4 regions of the Thermanaeromonas sp. C210 genome follow, and region 2 is predicted to be linked to each of the others. Evidence: riboswitches for the same ligand, from Rfam matches in the RefSeq annotation. Region 2 holds a riboswitch; each other region holds the start of a gene.
What was found. A riboswitch is a leader RNA that binds a small molecule or an ion and turns the genes downstream of it on or off. The one in region 2 is predicted to bind cyclic di-GMP.
Positions count from the first base shown of each region.

Region 1: another riboswitch for cyclic di-GMP. It lies ahead of TAMC210_RS08155 (type II secretion system F family protein); the one in region 2 lies ahead of TAMC210_RS09605 (methyl-accepting chemotaxis protein).
Region 3: another riboswitch for cyclic di-GMP. It lies ahead of TAMC210_RS06445 (helix-turn-helix domain-containing protein); the one in region 2 lies ahead of TAMC210_RS09605 (methyl-accepting chemotaxis protein).
Region 4: another riboswitch for cyclic di-GMP. It lies ahead of TAMC210_RS12615 (methyl-accepting chemotaxis protein); the one in region 2 lies ahead of TAMC210_RS09605 (methyl-accepting chemotaxis protein).

Region 1 is NZ_BLWF01000003.1:146,243-150,523, reverse strand. Features, by position in the region: gene TAMC210_RS08160 (prepilin-type N-terminal cleavage/methylation domain-containing protein) at 1-229, opposite strand, end outside; gene TAMC210_RS08155 (type II secretion system F family protein) at 321-1,526, opposite strand; cyclic di-GMP riboswitch class I at 1,565-1,651, opposite strand; gene TAMC210_RS08150 (type IV pilus twitching motility protein PilT) at 1,698-2,711, opposite strand; gene TAMC210_RS08145 (GspE/PulE family protein) at 2,719-4,281, opposite strand, start outside.
Region 2 is NZ_BLWF01000003.1:439,163-443,443, reverse strand. Features, by position in the region: gene TAMC210_RS09605 (methyl-accepting chemotaxis protein) at 1-1,603, opposite strand, end outside; cyclic di-GMP riboswitch class I at 1,788-1,873, opposite strand; gene TAMC210_RS09600 (transposase) at 2,265-3,593, shown strand; tRNA gene TAMC210_RS09595 (tRNA-Leu) at 3,841-3,928, shown strand; gene TAMC210_RS09590 (cell division FtsA domain-containing protein) at 4,009-4,281, opposite strand, start outside.
Region 3 is NZ_BLWF01000002.1:475,333-479,613, reverse strand. Features, by position in the region: gene TAMC210_RS06460 (L,D-transpeptidase family protein) at 79-1,152, opposite strand; gene TAMC210_RS06455 (DMT family transporter) at 1,279-1,710, shown strand; gene TAMC210_RS06450 (sigma-70 family RNA polymerase sigma factor) at 2,003-2,398, opposite strand; gene TAMC210_RS06445 (helix-turn-helix domain-containing protein) at 2,537-2,800, opposite strand; cyclic di-GMP riboswitch class I at 2,869-2,958, opposite strand; gene TAMC210_RS06440 (hypothetical protein) at 3,256-3,540, shown strand; molybdenum cofactor riboswitch at 3,687-3,844, shown strand; gene modA (molybdate ABC transporter substrate-binding protein) at 3,913-4,281, shown strand, end outside.
Region 4 is NZ_BLWF01000004.1:458,056-462,336, reverse strand. Features, by position in the region: gene TAMC210_RS12620 (M1 family metallopeptidase) at 204-1,796, shown strand; cyclic di-GMP riboswitch class I at 1,838-1,929, shown strand; gene TAMC210_RS12615 (methyl-accepting chemotaxis protein) at 2,026-3,801, shown strand; gene TAMC210_RS12610 (chemotaxis protein CheW) at 3,983-4,281, shown strand, end outside.

The DNA.
Region 1 (4,281 bases), 290 kb from region 2:
GTCCTCCACTGGGAAACTTTCCTTTACCCTCATCAGAAGCCCAGATTATAAGAACCGTCTTCATAGACTCAAGGTCTGCCTTAGCCCTACTCTCTCTAGCCCTTTCCGTTTGTTCAAGGAACCGGGGCAACGCTACTGCAGCTAAAATACCAATTATAACTACTACTACCACAAGTTCTATTAAGGTAAACCCCCGCTCACTCCGCAATATCCTTCTTAACAATTTCATAATAGCCACCCCCTCTGATCGTTCGAAGCATATTCAACTTTGTTCTCCCACCGTCTCCCGTGTCACCAGCACCAATACTTTCTCTCGCCCCTCACCTCACGCTCCCCACCACCTGGAATACGGGGAGCAGCACGGATACTACGATGACTCCCACCACGCCGCCCAGGACCAGTATCAGAAGGGGTTCGATGAGGGAGGACAGCCGGGCGGCCATCTCGCCCACTTCGCGGTCGTAGAAGGCTCCCAGCCTCGCCAGGAGGGCGTCCAAAGTACCCGTTTCCTCGCCCACGGTAACCATCTCCACTACCATGGGCGGGAAGACGCCGCTCTCCGCCAGGGGCGAGGCTATGCTCCTCCCATCCCGTACCTGCTCCTGGGCCAGGGCTATGGCCTCGGCCAGTATGCGATTGCCTACCGTTCTTTCCACCACCTCCAGGGCCTGTAGAATAGGCACCCCGCTGGACAGCATGGTGCCCAGGGTTCGACTGAACTGGGAAAGGAGAGCCTGGTGCTTAAGATGCCCGAAGACCGGAAATCGTAGTACGATTTTATCCAGGGCATACCTCACCCTCTCCTGTTGGGACCACCTCCAGGCCCCGTAACCCGCGGCGGCCAGGGCCGCGGCCATCCAGGGCCACCACTCCCTGAAAAACCGGCCCAGGCCCAGTACCGCCCGGGTGGGCCACGGTAAAGGGACCCCCATATTGGCGATTATGTTGCTGAACATGGGCAAAACAAAGGTTATTATAAAACCTATCGACAGAAGGGATACCACCAGGACTATCAGGGGATAGGTCATGGCCGACTTAATCTTTTCCTGGACCTCGTGCTCCCGTTCAAAGTGTTCGGCCAGCCTCATCAGGATCTCATCCAGGGCGCCGCTCACTTCGCCCGCCTCCACCGAATATACCATTACCGGCGGGAATACCTGCGGCGATTTGCCGAGGGCGGCGTGGAGGGGGTTCCCCTGCTCCAGATCTTCCACCACCCTGTCTATGCTGGCTTTAAACCGCGGATTGCCTTCCTGCCTGCTCAAGGTCCTCAAGGCGTTCACAATGGGCAGGCCCGCCGCCAGCATGGTTCCCAGCTGCCGGCAAAAGAGGGCGAGATCCCGGCGACCTACGCGCTTCCAAAGCAATGAGCGCAGGTAATCCGGCTGATCCTCTACCGGCCGCAGTTCGGTTATAAAAAGTCCCCGGCTACGCAGGAGGCGGCCGGCCGCCTGCTCGTTGTCCGCTTCTATGAAACCTTGGACGAGTTTCCCAGCAGCATCCCTGGCCCTGTACCTTACCCTCATAACAAAAAGCGCCGGCCTTCCAGGAATAACTGCACCTTCCCGGCAGCCCGGCGACCTTAGGCCTCCCTGCCCTTAGGCCCGTAGCTTTGCGCCCCCGGCTTTCGCCGGGTTTGCCCTGGTAACGGGTTTAGGGGTTTATATTTCGCCAAATATCTCCAGAATCCTGCCGCGCTAACTATTTTCCCCGGCGATTATTCCCCGGGCCTCTAGTTGCTTCACGGCCATTTCCATGGTCTGCATGCCGAAGCGTCCCCCCGTCTGCATATGGGAAACAATCTGGTGCGTCTTGCCCTCCCGGATGAGGTTGCGCACGGCCGGGGTGGCGATGAGTATCTCCACGGCCGCCACCCTGCCCCGGCCGTCGGCCCGCGGCAGGAGCTGCTGGGTCACCACACCCACCAGGACATCCGCCAGCTGGATGCGCACCTGGGGCTGTTGATGGGGAGGAAACACATCGATAATACGGTCTATACTTTGCACCGCCCTTCCCGTGTGCAAGGTAGCCAGGACCAAATGCCCGGTTTCGGCGGCGGTGATGGCCGTGGCTATGGTTTCCAGGTCCCGCATCTCCCCGACCAGGATCACGTCGGGATCCTGCCTTAAGGCTGCCCGCAGGGCGCTGGCGAAGGAGGGGGAGTCGAAGCCTATTTCCCGCTGGTTGACAATGCTCTTCTTGTGGTGATGAAGGTACTCAATGGGATCCTCCAGGGTGATTATATGGCAGGCCCGGCGCTCGTTGATGCGGTCGATCATGGCCGCCAGGGTAGTGCTTTTACCGCTACCCGTAGGGCCGGTGACCAAGATTAAACCGTGGGGTTGGTCTACGAGTTCTCCCACAACCGGGGGAAGGCCCAGTTCGTCCAGGGAGCGTATGGCCGCAGCCACCAAACGGATGGCCGCCCCTACGCTGCCCCTCTGATAAAAAATATTCACCCGGAACCGTCCCAGTCCCGGAACCGAGTAAGCCAGGTCGAGTTCCTTCCGTTGGACGAATTCCTCCCAGCGGGAACCCAGGATCTGCCGGACCACGGCCTCCATTACCGCGGACGTCAGGGGCGGCCAGGCCTCCTGGACTTCCAATTTCCCGTGCCGCCTGAACACCGGCGGCAGCCCCACCGTGAGGTGTACGTCGGATGCGCCAACCTCTGCTGCGGAAGCCAGAACATCGTTTATATGTATTTGCATGGCCGTATCATAAACCTCCCAAAGTCACCCGCATTACTTCCTCCACGGTTGTAAGCCCCTGGCCGGCCTTCTCCAGGCCGTCCTCCCGCAGGGTCACCATCCCCGCGGCTACGGCCGCCTTTTTTATCTCGTGGGAGGGAGCCTTTGCGGCCACCAGGGCCCGGAGGTCCTCCGTCATGACCAGGACTTCGTGGAGGGCCGTTCTCCCCTGGTAGCCCGTGTAATTGCATTGGGGGCACCCGCGGCCCCTGTAGAACACCAGTCCCTTTTTGTCCCGGGCAAAGGCGCGGGCCGGATCCTCGGGGGCGGGATGGTAGGTTTCACGACAATTACGACATATCAGGCGTACCAGGCGCTGGGCCACGACTCCTATGAGGGAAGAATTCACGAGAAAGGGCTCTACTCCCATGTCCAGCAGGCGAGTCACGGCCCCGGCGGCGTCGTTGGTGTGCAGGGTGCTCAGAACCAGGTGGCCGGTGGTGGCCGCCCGCACAGATATGTCCGCCGTTTCCCGGTCCCGGATCTCCCCGACCATTATAATATCGGGATCCTGGCGCAGGATGGCCCGGAGGCCGGAGGCAAAATCCAGGCCGGCCTTGGGGTTGACCCTCACCTGATTTATACCCGGCAGCAGATATTCCACCGGATCCTCGATGGTGATTATGTTCTTTTCCGGGGAACTCAGGGCGTTGAGGGTGGCGTAAAGGGTTGTTGTTTTACCGCTCCCCGTGGGTCCCGTAATAAGGATCATACCGTAGGCGCTCCGGATCAGGGTTTCATAGATCTGCCGGGTGGAAGGCAGGAACCCCAAGCCGTCAAGGGGCAGAAGCATGGTGCCCTTGTCCAAGATCCGCAGTACCACCTTCTCCCCGTAAACGGTGGGCATGGTGGAGACCCGCAGGTCTATGTTTCGCCCTTCCACCGTTACCTGAAAACGGCCGTCCTGGGGGAGCCGCCTTTCGGCTATGTCCATTCCCCCCATGATTTTTATCCGGGACACCAGGGTGTTCAAGATGCCCCGCGGCAGACGGGACACGTCCCGGAGCAACCCGTCCACCCTTAACCTCACCCTTATGTCTTTCTCCTGGGGTTCGATATGGATGTCGCTGGCCCTGGAGTGGACCGCCTGCAGAATTATGCGGTTGACCAGGCGTACTGCCGGGGCGTTATCCGTTGCCGCACCCCTTGCCCCGTCCAGGTCGAAGGCCCCGGGAGCATCGAGCGCGGCCGCTGCCTGGGCAATCCCTTCTCCTTCGGCCGGAACCGACGTCCCTCCTGCCCCGCCCTGCCAGAAGCGGGAGAGCATGGTCTCGATTTCCCTTTCCGCAGCGATGGCCGGCATGATCTCCAGCCCCGTTGCCACGCGGAGGTCGTCCCAGGCGGTAAGGTTTAAGGGATCGGCCATGGCCACCAGGAGCCTATTCCCGTCCCGGCGGATGGGAATGGCCAGGTGTCGCCGGGCCAGGGCCTCGGGAACCAGCCTGACCACGCCGGGATCTAAATTATAATCCTGCAACACTACTTTGGGTATGCCCAGTTGAAATTCCAGGACCTCCAGGATGTCCTTCTC
Region 2 (4,281 bases):
CGGCAAAGCCCCGGCCAGCTTCTCCTGCCCTGGCCGCCTCAATGGCCGCGTTCAAGGCCAGTAGATTGGTCTGTTCGGCTATTCCGTTGATTACTTCTAAAATCTCCTCCACCTGGCCGACGGAGTCCCGGAGAACCTCCAGCTTTTCGACGACCACCTTGAAGGCTTCCCGCACTCCCTCGATGGAACCTACGAGGTTATCCAGCTCCTTTTTGCCGGCGCCGGCCCGCGCCGAGGTGTCCTCGCTGTTGGCCTTAACCCGCCCGAGCGCCGTCCTAACCCTTTCCAGGTTGGTAGTTATGTTCTCCATAAGGCCCAATATCTCCTGGAGATGCCCGGCCTGTTCCCCGGCTCCGGCGGCCACCTGCTGAATGGCCTTGGCAACTTCGTCCGAGGATGACGCCATCTCTTCTGAGGCAGCGCTTAAGGAGGCAGAATTGCCGGACAGGGTCTGGGCCTCCGTTTTGAGGTCCCTAATCAAATTGACCAAATTACTCTGCATGCCGGCGAGGGCATTGGCAATCTGCCCGACCTCATCTTTTCTCTTCAAGTGTCGACTTGCCTTGTCTTTTTCACCAAATCTAAAGTCGTATTCCGCAAACTTCGTGACCACTTGCGCCAAATCCGCGATAGGAGTGGAAATGCTTCTGGCCATCACATAGGTCAGTACCACAGCAAGGACGGTAACCAAAAGGGATACGAGTAGTACCGACTGTCGCAGGCTGGCCGCCCGCTCCAGCACCTCATCCCTGGGCGCAGTGACTGCTATGGACCAGCCGGCGGTCTTGAGGGGTGCGTAGGCGATGATCATCTCCTGACCCTGTAGGGTATAAGTGGACACTCCTTCTTCGCCTTGCACCATCTTGGCTACCACATCCGCCAGAGAGGCCAGGGAGGCATCAGACTGGGCTTCTTCTAGGATATTCTCCTGGTCCAGGGCCTTCTGGGTATCCTTGTGGGCTATGATCTTCCCCGTGCTGTCTACGGCAAAGGCGTACCCCGTACGGCCGTAGGTGACGCTTCCCACCAGTTCGCTAAATTTGGCCCCATCTACTATACCGGCCACAGCGCCCACTATTTCGCCTGTAGCATAATGGCGGATGGGAGCGGCATAGCCGAAAATCACCGTCTGATCAACCTTGCTCACCATGCTGGTGGAAACATTGGTGTTACCCTCCATGGCCCGGCGGAAGTACTCCCTGTCGGCGAGGTTAGCTGTGCTGCCGTTCTGGTAAACTGCGTTACCATCCCTGTCCAAGACGGCCAAACGCTTAAAGCCAAGGGAACCCGCCTTCTCTAATTCCTCATTCAGCAACTGAACCTTCTCTGCAAGGGTAGCTTCCCGATCGCCCGACCTGCCGCGGATTACATTCTTATTGGCCAGACTTTCCACTACATACAACCGAGCCTGGATGCGGCTATCCTGGGTTTCGGCAACCTGGCGCGCCACCTTCAGCATGGCCTCCCTTGCCTCCGCCTCCAGGGCGGCGGCTGCCCGGGTCTCACTTACCCACGACAATACCAGACACCCAATGGCGACGATTAACCCGAACACTAGAGTCATCTTGAGTAATAAACTTCCCCTGACACTGAGATTGCTCATCCTTTAGCCCTGCAACCCTTCACACCGGATTCCGGCCTTCGGGGCAGGCCTCCCCTCCTTTCATGTGCTCAAGAGTATCTGTACTAAAACAAAACATCACCCCACCCGGCCAAACAAAAGGCCCCCCTCCTGGGGCGGCCCTAGAGCTGTACCATACGATATATTGCAACTAACCCTGTCGTCTCCCGGCAGCCCGGCTGCCCTAGCCCATAAGGCCTTAGGCCCGCAGCTTTGCGCCCCCGCCTTTCGACGGCTTTGCCCTTAGCGGGATCCTGTTTCCCCTATTCACCTTGACGAGCGGCGTACGCCTTCCCCTCGGGGCCGCCATACGGCTCCTGCCCCCTTTGTGCCATAATTCGACATCTGCTGCCAGAATCCTCCTCTAGGGTGGAAAAATCATACAGAGTAAAGGCAATTATTATACCCACGTTTTGCCCCCCCCGCCAGGACTGAGCCATTTGCGCTGACGCGGAAATAAGAAAGGTGAAGGTATGAAGGGATTGGGGAAAAAATTTTACCCCGGGAAAGGCATGAATTTGGTTGGGGTTGAGGGGGATTGGGTTTAAGGAATTAAAAAATTGACCCCAAAAAAGAGGATGACCCTCCTTCAGAGCGAATCTGTTAAGTAAGACCAAACCAACCAAACAAAGGAGGGTCATCCATGGCTATTATACCACAACAGAGGCTTTTTGGGTGGAGGGAAATCGAAAATTTAGGGGAGCTCGAACGACTTAGGCTAGTACTTGAATACATGCCGGACGAAGAATTGATGGTGGAACTGGAGAAGGAACGGGCGAATGGGCGGGATGACTATCCCATAAGGGCCGTATGGAACTCTGTACTGGCAGGGATAGTATACCAACATCCTTCGATAGAAAGTTTAAGGCGGGAACTTTGGCGTAATGCCCAATTACGAGAGCTATGCGGATTTGACCTAACGAAGGGAGAAAAAGCCGTACCGCCGTCATGGGTATACAGCCGGTTTTTGGGGAAACTGCTTAAGAAAGAAGAGAAGGTCGAAGAAATATTTTACCGGCTGGTAGAGGAGCTAAGGGAGGAACTACCGGGTTTTGGAGAAGTAGCGGCCATAGACGGCAAAGCCTTGGCGAGCTTAAGTCGTGGGAGGAAGAAGGAAAAAGTGGGGGAGCTTAGACCTGACGGTCGGCGGGAACAAGATGCAGACTGGGGGTGTAAGGTTTACCGGGGTAAGAGGGAAGACGGCAGCCAGTGGGAAAAAGTAGTGAAATGGTTTGGATTTCGGCTGCACCTAATAGTAGATGCCCTATACGAACTGCCTCTAGGGTTTAAAGTTACCAAGGCGTCGGCGAGCGAAGTAAAAGAGGCGCCCAAGCTTCTGGAGAGGGTAAAAGAGAAGGCACCGGGGACCTTTGAAAGGATTAAATATCTTACAGCAGACAAGGCCTACGACTCCACAGAACTAATCATCGAGCTATGGGAAGAGTATCAAATAAAGCCGGTCATAGACATAAGGAACCAATGGAAAGACGGGGAAGAAACTAAACTAATAGCGGGGCAGGAGAGCGTAGTATACGACTATAAGGGGAAAGTATACTGTTACTGTCCGGAGACGGGGATAAAGAGGGAGATGGCCTATGGAGGATTTGAGAAGGACCGGGAAACATTAAAATACCGCTGTCCGGCCAGGCATTATGGGTTAAGATGCAAGGGAATAGATAAATGTCCGGTTAAGAGCAGTATTCGGATACCCCTTAAGGAAGACCGGAGGGTGTTCACGCCGCTAGCACGTTCCAGCTACCGCTGGGAGGAACTTTACAAGAAGCGTACAGCGGTGGAGCGAGTAAACAGCCGATTAGACCAGAGTTTTGGTTTTGAGCAACACTTTATTCGAGGATTAAAGAAGATGAGTTTAACATGCGCTCTAGCGTTAGCGGTGATGCTGGCCATGGCGCTAGGGAGGATACGAGAAAAGAAAGGAGAAAACCTACGCAGTTTAGTAAAGGCAGCCTAAATTAAGTGGTAGATACTACCATAAAGGGTGGTAGAAGAAGTAATATACCCTTTTTGGGGTTATTTTACCAACGCTTGCCATCTCCTTAAGGCTTTTTATATTCCTGAGGCGCCTACCCTATTAATTATAGGGTTGCTTCTGTAAGATTATGTCAAGGCCTTCTAAAAAATCGGCCACAACGCAGATGCCTCGGACTTTATCCCCCTTGACAGATACGGGAATAGGATGATAGAATAAACTTGCGCATGCGGCAGTGGCGGAACTGGCAGACGCGCTAGATTCAGGGTCTAGTGGTCACTGCGACCGTGGGGGTTCAAATCCCTTCTGCCGCACCAAAGAAGAAAGGCCCGAAAGGGCCTTTCTTCTTTTGGACTAATTTGGAGCAGGCTTATTCGGGTCGCGGCCCCTGGCCTGCTTAAATCCATTCCAGGATTATCTCATCGCCGTCCTCTAAAGGCGAAGTGAACTCGGCCGGGCGGTTGTTTATCTCCATGCGGAGGGTTTTCTTCCCCGCTGGCGGAGTGGACCCTATATCTAGATAAGTAAACAAGTCGGCAAAAATGGCCTGGCTGGTCCCTAGCGGGAGTTCAACCTCCTTACCGTTCAACTTAATCTTTATCGTGCGGTAGGTGGCCTTGGCGCCCGTTTCCAGCACATCGCCTGTTTTTACTCTGGCCTCCCGCTGGAC
Region 3 (4,281 bases), on a different contig from region 2:
TGGGCGCGCCCGGCCGCAGGGGCGGGCGCGCCGAGAACTGGGCCTGGTTGCTCCGGACCGAGGCCCCCAGGATCGGGGTCAGGGCGAGGCAACGGCTTCCGGGGCTACCTCAAACCCCAGAGCCTGCAGGGTCTGGCGGTCGGCTATGCCGGTGGGTTTTATACCCTCCATTATTTGAAAGGCCTTTACGGCCAGGACGGTCATGGGGCCGTAGTCGCCGTCCGTCGGACCGAAGAGGTAAAACCCCTTTTCCCGCAGCCTGGCCTGTAAAGTCACCACTTCTGGCGATATGGTTCCCGGTTTTAAGGGCCCCGTGGGCGGTACCAGGGGGCCCTTTACTATGACCGGGGTTCCTACGGATATCCAGGGGAAGATTTCTTCTACATGTTCGTTTAGCATGCGGAAGCAGCCGGCGGAAGCGGGCCAGCCTACGGACCAGGGGCGATTAGTACCGTGGATGCCGTAGTTCCCCCACGGCACGTTAAGGCCCATCCAGCGGGTGCCGAAGGGACCCCCGCTCTCGTAAGACTTATCCACAATCTTCCACTCCCCCACCGGCGAGGGCGAAGTATACTTGCCTATGGCCACGGGATACTGGCGGAATACCCGGCCGTCTACCAGGAGATAAAGGTACAATTGGTCGGTGTCCACCAGGATCTGGATCTTGCTGCCCGGCGGGGGGCCTTCCCCGGCTTCCCGGGCTACAGGTTGGACCCTGTTACTTAAGGCCTGGTAAGTTGCAGTGTCCACCTCTCCGGAAGGGAGGAGGCCGTGGGCCCGCTGGAGATTGATCACCGCCCGCTGGGTGATACGGTCGTAGACGCCGGTGGGCGGTCCAAAGTAAAAGCCCATCCGGGACAGTACATACTGGAGTTCGGCTACATCCTGCCCCTTAAGGGGCGGGTCGGTCAACATGAGGGTGCGGTTTTCGCCTTCACAGCCGCACGGGGAATGGGCCTGTACAGCCCCGGGGTAAGAAAGGGTAAGGGCTAAGAGAAGAGCGGTGAAAAGGGGTAAGACCTGCACCTTGCTTCTCCTTCCCATGGGATTATGCCACTCGTAACTTACTCCTGCCTGCTGGGGGCTTTGGCCCCAAGGTCCTGACTCATATTTTTCCCGCAGATAGCCCTTTTCCATGTATATGGTCCGCAACTTGCCCTTCCCGTAAAAGGCCGCCTGCCCTGGTGGCCCATGGCGCAAGGTTGACGCCGGGCGGGGTATACTAAGAAAGGGTTATATAGCCTCAAAGCCGATTCTTTGTGGCAAAGGAGCAATAACATGTTCCTCGCCCTGATCATTGCCCTCGTGGCCGGGGTGGCCATGGCCGTTCAAGGTTCCCTAAATGCAGCCCTGGCCAAAATTACCGGCCTCCTCCAGGCCACCCTCGTGGTCCACCTTACGGCTACCATAGCGACTGCCCTTTTACTTCTTTGGCCCCTTAGCCCCGGCAGTTTAGGTAAAATTACCCAGACCCCCTGGTATTTGCTCCTCGGGGGTCTTATCGGGGTGCTCATCACCTACGGCGTAATGGCCAGCATATCCCGGGCCGGAGCGGCCCTGGCCACCACCGCCATCATTGTGGGACAGGTAACCATGGCCCTGATCATCGACCACCTGGGGCTCTTCGGCCTCAACAAAATCCCCTTTACCTGGTGGAAGGCCCTGGGCCTGGTTCTATTGGCGGCCGGAGCGCGCCTGATGTTGAATTAGGCCGAGCAGAGAGCTGGTTTACAACGGCCGTGGCCGTATGGCGCCTTGAGCGACAACTTCCGGCTAGCTTAGCCTATCCGGAATGCCTTTGGCCAACGCCGTAGCGCGCCGCATGATTGGAGGGCTACAGGAGAACAAAATGTATAAAAATGCGTGAAGAATTAGCCAGGAGACAAAAATATGAGAATAGTTGCATAGGATATGGAGAAATATACAGAGCCATTATGGTGTGCCTGCATTTATCTGGGGGGCTACGACCCTGTAACCTTTGGCTCTCGAAGAGCTGCGTGTCTCAAGTGCCTACTGGCTGGTCGGGTCCGTCGGGGACCAAATGCTTCCTAAGCCTGTTCAAGGCGCGTACTTTAATCCGGTGCACTGCCGGTTGGGAAATCCCTAGTTTTTTGGCCACTTCATATTCCGTGGCTCCGTTTAAGACGGTAGCGATAATAACTCTCTGCTGTTGGGGTGTAAGCACCGAAAGGGCTTCTTCGAGGAACAGAGTGTCCTCTACTTCGGCCAGGGTGTCGGCAGGAGAAGCAAGGGCGTCAACCATTTCCCTTTCCTCTTCTTCGGATTCTTGATTCACAGGTTTATTAAGGATTAGCAGCTCGTGCTTTCTTAAGTATTTCTGCTTTCTTGCCAGCCTGGTGGCCTCGTGGCATAGACCGGTTAAGAGCCAGGCTGCCACTTGAGCATCTTCAAAGTCGAGTTTGGCCGGATTCAGGCTTAGGGGGACATAGTTCTGCGCCTCCTTTTAACCTACATATCTCGTTACAATAATTAAAGAGAAGGAGAAGAGGCTGTTAATACCCCCCATACCCAACTGTCAAGATGATTTTCCGCGATTATTCTTTTCTGAAAAGTATTGCTCTAGTTCGCTCCTTCCCCACGGGGTTTTGGGCTTGTATCGGCGAACGGCGTCTACTATCCAGGCTACCAAGTCAGAGCGTGCTTCCTCATAATCATAACCTAGGCGGCGGCTGTATTTCTTAATTACCGGGCTAAAGCGCTGAATCAGCTCGGCGAGGGCTTCTTGGTCACCAGCTTGGGCCTTCATAATTAACTCCCGTAGTTTAACCTTTCTCGACATGAAGTTTTGCCCTCCCCAGAAGACAAAAAAGTCTGCCCCAAAGATGAGGGCAGGTTTAATGGGCTTCAAGTGGCAGCCAGGCTGTCATAGTACCAGTTGGTACTTTAGACCCTATGGCTTTGCGTCCTCACCTTTCGGTAAGTTTGCCTTTGGCACTCGAACTATTAGGTTGTGGGGAGCAAATATATCCTTCTTCTGTAGTTACGCATCCATTATATACTAGAAGTCAGGATATGGCAATTGGTTACTGATCTGGAATAATAAGCATACTGGTGCGTCGATCAATTGGGGACAGGCTGGCGTCCCGGTTTCGGGTTTGGAAGGAAGGGCCTCCGGACGACTGGGTTATTAAAAGGGGCAGTTCTTCCCTCTTTAGGGAGTAGAAGGTACCGAGCCTTAGGAATTTCACTCGAGAGCCCGAGGCCGGCTCAGTTTACATGGAAGGGGGGAAAGCCATGGAGGGCTTATTTACCTACGCCGATCTCGCTACCTTATCCGGAGCCGCTATGGCTACTTTATTGGTGGTGGAGTTTCTCAAGAATATTGGAAGGTTAAAGGGATGGTCGATGCGCGGCCTAATTCTAACCGTCGCCTTAACACTTATTATAATAACGAACCTGGCTACAGGTAATTTCTCGTTCAGAGATATCCCGCTATATTTGTTAAACGGCCTGTTAGTCGCCGTTTCCGCCACCGGAAGCCGACAGATGTTCGGTTCGAAAATAGGCACCCGGACATGAAGCCCGTGTCCCGTGTCAAGAGCCGGCAAAAACGCGGGTACCCGGGTATGCGACCTGCAAATACGAGTTTAGGGGCGCACCACCGGGCATCCTTGACGGGCTGGATACGATAGGGTATGATAAGAACGTGGAAGTAGCCGACAAAATTTGATATCTTTCTCCGAGCCGGTTGAGCCTAAGGACGAGCCCTTAAGCAAGGGTCAGATCTATGGCCAGCCGGCCTGGGCTAAAATATAGCCCACGGGGTATGCCGGGAAACGGGCATGCCTCCCCTTGCTCGGAAAGGAGAAAGGTTTGGACCACGCGGAACAGACCCCGGCATCCTTTGCGAGCCGGGGTTATCTTTTAGGAAGATTGAGGGGGAGGATAACCTTGAGCGGCAGGCGGCACTTCTTATGGATGCTGGCGGCGGTGGTAATGGCCATGGCAATGGCGAGCGCCCTGCTGGGCGGCTGCGCCGGCCGCCCGGAAAGGGGAGGGGAAGGGGTGGCTACCGCCCGGGAGATCAGGGTGTTTGCCGGGTCGGCCAGCAAGCCTCCCCTGGAAGAGATCGCGGCCAGGTTCGAAGCCAGGACGGGCACCAGGGTGACTCTCACCTTCGGCGGGTCGGGCGCGGTCCTGAGCCAGATGAAATTGAGCAAGCAGGGGGATATTTACCTGCCGGGTTCCTCGGATTTCATGGAGCTGGCCAAAAAGGAAGGGGTAGTGCTGCCGGAAACCGAGAGGATCGTGGTCTACCTG
Region 4 (4,281 bases), on a different contig from region 2:
CCGACCGCCCCGGTTTATCCCCGCCGTCGGGCACGGCCCTTCACGTAGCCAACATGAACCCGCCTATAAGGGCCTTCCGGCCCCATTTATGGTGTACCCCCGTAAACTGGGAAGGAACCTCCTCGCCCGGAACAGGAAAAAAGCAGGAAAGGGCTCCAGTTTTGTCGAATTAACCCGGAGTTCGCCTCAAAGGGAGAAGTTGCATGGAAAGGAAAAAGCTCCTTCTTCTGGTGTTGCCGGGGCTCTTTCTGGCCTTTTGGTCCTGCGGACTCCAAAGCGTCCTCCATTCCTCCCCCCGGGAAGTGGGTCCGAACCTGGTCGGCTACGACCGGGTGGTGCTGGACCCGCCCCCCGTGAAAATGGGCGGAGAAATCCTTATCCCGGCCCGCTATCTTTCCCCCGCCGGACGGGGGTACGCTGCGTCTCCTGCCGGGCAGTATCTCCCCTTAGATGCCGCCCTGGATGCCTGGGGTCTGGCGTTTTCAGGTGTTGATCCCCGGGAAGTGAAGCTCCCCGTTCCGGACGGGGGCTGGTCGGGCCGGTTCCGTTATCGCTTTCACCCCGTATATAACATCCAGGCCAGGCTAGACCTCGCCGGAGAGCTCCTGCAGGGCAAGCTCTTGCTGGCCTACCAAAACCCCTATTTTTACCCCTTAACCGAGCTCCAATTCAATCTCCCGGCCAATGGCATGGCCGAGGCGGCAAATTCCCTGACCGTTCACCGCGTTAAAATAAATCAAATAGAAGCCGCCTTTATGGTTCAAGGCACCAGGCTGGAGGTGCCCTTGAACCGGCCCCTCTTTTCTAGGCAAACCTTGGTAGTAGAAATAGATTTCTCCACCCATATACCGGATAGAGCGGCCCGGCTGGGAGTCTTTGACGGGGTTACCATGGTTTCCGGCTGGTATCCCCTTTTAGCGCCGCGGCAGGAGGGAGCCTGGCAGGGGATGGCAGAAGGGGCGAGCTTTGGCGAACCTTATTTTGCCGACGCAGCCTACTACCAGGTGGATCTCCGGGTGCCTTCCCACCTGGTAGTGGTGGCCAGCGGCCGGGTTACGGGCCGCACAGAAGGTGGTGGCTGGACCGGCTGGTCCTTCAGCAGTGAACATCCCATCCGGGAGTTCGCCTTTGCCGCAGGCGCCGGGTGGCAATTCGCTGGCCGCCGGGTGGGGCCGGTGGAGCTGGTGGTGGCCACCCGCAGTCGGCCGTCCCCCGAGATACTGGATACGGCGGTTCAGGCTTTAAAGTATTTTCAAGAGTACTGGGGCACCTATCCCTATTCCTATCTTCACCTGGTAGAGGTTCCCCTGGAGGGGCTTTCGGGAATGGAGTATCCCGGTCTGATCTTCCTGAGCACCTTAAAGGGGTACAGCCCGCCGGTGGTCGTCCATGAGGTGGCCCATCAGTGGTGGTATAACCTGGTGGGGAACGACAGTATCCGGGCGGCCTGGATCGACGAAGGGCTGGCGGAATACAGCACCTTGCTCTACTACAGCTTCGCGGACCCCGACTACTACCGGATGTGCAAGGAGGAGATCGCTTCCGTGGCGGGGAGGGAACTTGAGCTCGCGGACTTACCTTTGACCGCCTATGCATCGGAAGAAGATTACCGCCGCATTGTCTACCGCCAGGGGGTTCTTTACTGGCTGCGCTGGGAGGAAAGCATGGGCCGGCAAGCCCTGGGTGATGCCCTGCGGTACGTCCAGGAGTATTATCGCTTCGAAAGAGTAGGGGTGGAGGCGTTACAGCGGATACTCGAGTTTTACCGGGATCCCCAGAAACATCTTGCCTATTGAGGCCCGATTCAAGTATAATTAAGGCGAAATTGACAGAATTTCCCCGAAAAAGGCAAACCGGCCGAAAGGCCGGGGCGCAAAGCTACAGGGTCTAAGGCCGTCTTTGTGGCGGCTATGACAGCCAGCTGCCGTGGGTGGACCGGGGCTACCCGCAGTGTTTCGTAGCCCCTTTTTATTATAAATTAAATTAAATGAAGTAGTTCATAAGGTTTAAGGAGGTAAAAGGGAAGTGGCAAGGTTGTCGTTGCGTCGTCGCCGAGCGGGGCAGGACAAGGGGGAGGTGAAGGGCAAGGAGGCAAAAAGAAGTTTTTTCCTGGCCCGGCTAAAGCTGCGTACCAAATTAATGGGCGGCTTCCTTCTGGTCATTGCCGTCTTCGTGGCCGTCGTTATCATTGTTAACTTCAATCTCCAGCGCATTTCCCAGGTGGCCGAGGAAGTCGTCAAGCTTCAGGAGCAACATGAGTTATTTACCGAAATGTCCAATGCCATATGGGATAGTTACCGGCGGACTACCGACTACATTATCAACGGTTCCCAGACCCATGTTTTGAGTTTCCAGGACTCCATGGAGCGGTTTGACGAGGCCAAGGGCCAGCTGGACCAGATGGAACTGGACGACCAGGCCCGAGGGTTTTTGGGCGCCATGGCCATGGCCGCCAAGAGTTTTAGAGATAGTTTTGAAGGAACCATCCTCAAAACCAGCCGCGAAGATCGGATGCAGGCTCTCCCTATCTTGAGTTTTCAGATGGGGGCTGCGGTGGACAATGTCAACAACGTCGGGAGCCATTTAAAGCAGGAAATGGCCGTCCGGCGGGATGAGGCCCAGAATCAGTTACATACCGCCATTATCTATACTAGGTCCACCCTCCTGACGGGCCTCATACTGGCCTTCCTCATGGGTATGGCGGTGGCGTTCCTTTTCACCCGCCTTATCGGCCGTCCTATAGCTCAAATTGCAGCCTACGCCGACCGGGTAGCGGACGGGGATCTTACCGTGGCCGCCTTAGCCGTTAAATCCGACGACGAGCTGGGGCAGCTGGCACGGGCCTTTAACGCCATGGTGGCCAAACTGCGAGAGCTCATCGGCCAGGCCAGGGCTATGTCCACCGAAGTGGCCCGCTCCAGCCAGGACCTGGCCCAGATGTCCCAGGAGCTGGGGGAAGCGGCCCGGCAGGTGGCGGTTACCGCCCAGGAAATGGCGCGGGGTGCCGAGCACCAGGCACAGCAGGTGAGCGAGACGGCCACGGCCATCGAGGGCCAGGCTAGCAGGGTGGAAAGCGTCCACAACCAGGCTGAGGAAATGGCCACCTTTTCCGGGCTGGTGGTGGAGAAGACCGGGGAGGGGGCCCGCACGGTAGAAGAGGCCAACCGCCAGATGGAAGCCATTGCCCGGCGGATGGAAGGCCTGTCCCGTACCGTGGAGGAGTTGGGGCGGCGCTCTTCCGAGATAGGCCAGATTGTAGGCGTCATCTCCGGCATAGCCGAGCAGACCAACCTCCTGGCCCTCAATGCGGCCATTGAGGCAGCGAGGGCCGGCGAGCAGGGGCGCGGGTTTGCCGTGGTAGCCGAGGAGGTGCGGAAGCTGGCCGAACAGTCGGCCAAGGCCAGTGAACAGATAGTTGGGCTCGTGAACGAGATCCAGAAGGAAATGGGCAGGGTTGTCCGCGAGATGCAGGAAGGGGTCCAGGACGTAGCCAGAGGAACAGAGGTAATGGGGCGGTGTGGCCGGGCCTTCAGCGCCATCGAGGAAGCCATCGGCCAGCTTACCGACAAGATTCGGGATGTAACCCGGAAGGCCGAGGAAATGGCGGAGGGAGCCCGTAGAATCAAAGAGGCGGCCGAAAGCCTGGCCGCGGGTACGGAAGAGGCGGCGGCGGGTACCCAGGAGGTTTCGGCCGCTGCCGCCCAGCAGACCGCCGGGGTGGAAAAGATCGGCCAGGCTGCCGCCAACCTCGCCCAGGCGGCAGGCGCCCTGGAGGCAGCGGTAGGGCAGTTCAAATTATAACTTTTTCGCCGCGTCGGCAGGATTTTAGCCTGGGCATGGGAAATACATTACATGCTGCTCGAAGTGCCGGGAGTTCTGAAGGATAGTTTAAAATGCCGGGAGGCCGGTCTGCCCGGGGGCGGCCGGCACCACGCTCTGGGGAGAGCCCTGGAAGCATTGAATTTCTAAAGGGGGTGCGCCGGTGGAACAGTTGGTAGTTTTCCAGCTTGCCGGAGAAACCTACGGTGTGGATATCGCCCATGTCCATGAAATCATCCGCCTACAACCTATTACGGAGGTCCCGCGTACACCTGATTTCGTGGAAGGGGTCATCAACCTCCGAGGCCGCATCATACCAGTAATAGATTTACATAAGCGCTTCGGCCTGCCTGCGGCCGAGGCCGGCAACAGTACGCGGATAATGGTCGTGGATGTAAAGGGAATAACCGTAGGGATGATCGTAGACGCTGTTTCGGAAGTAGTCCGCCTGCCAGAAGAAAA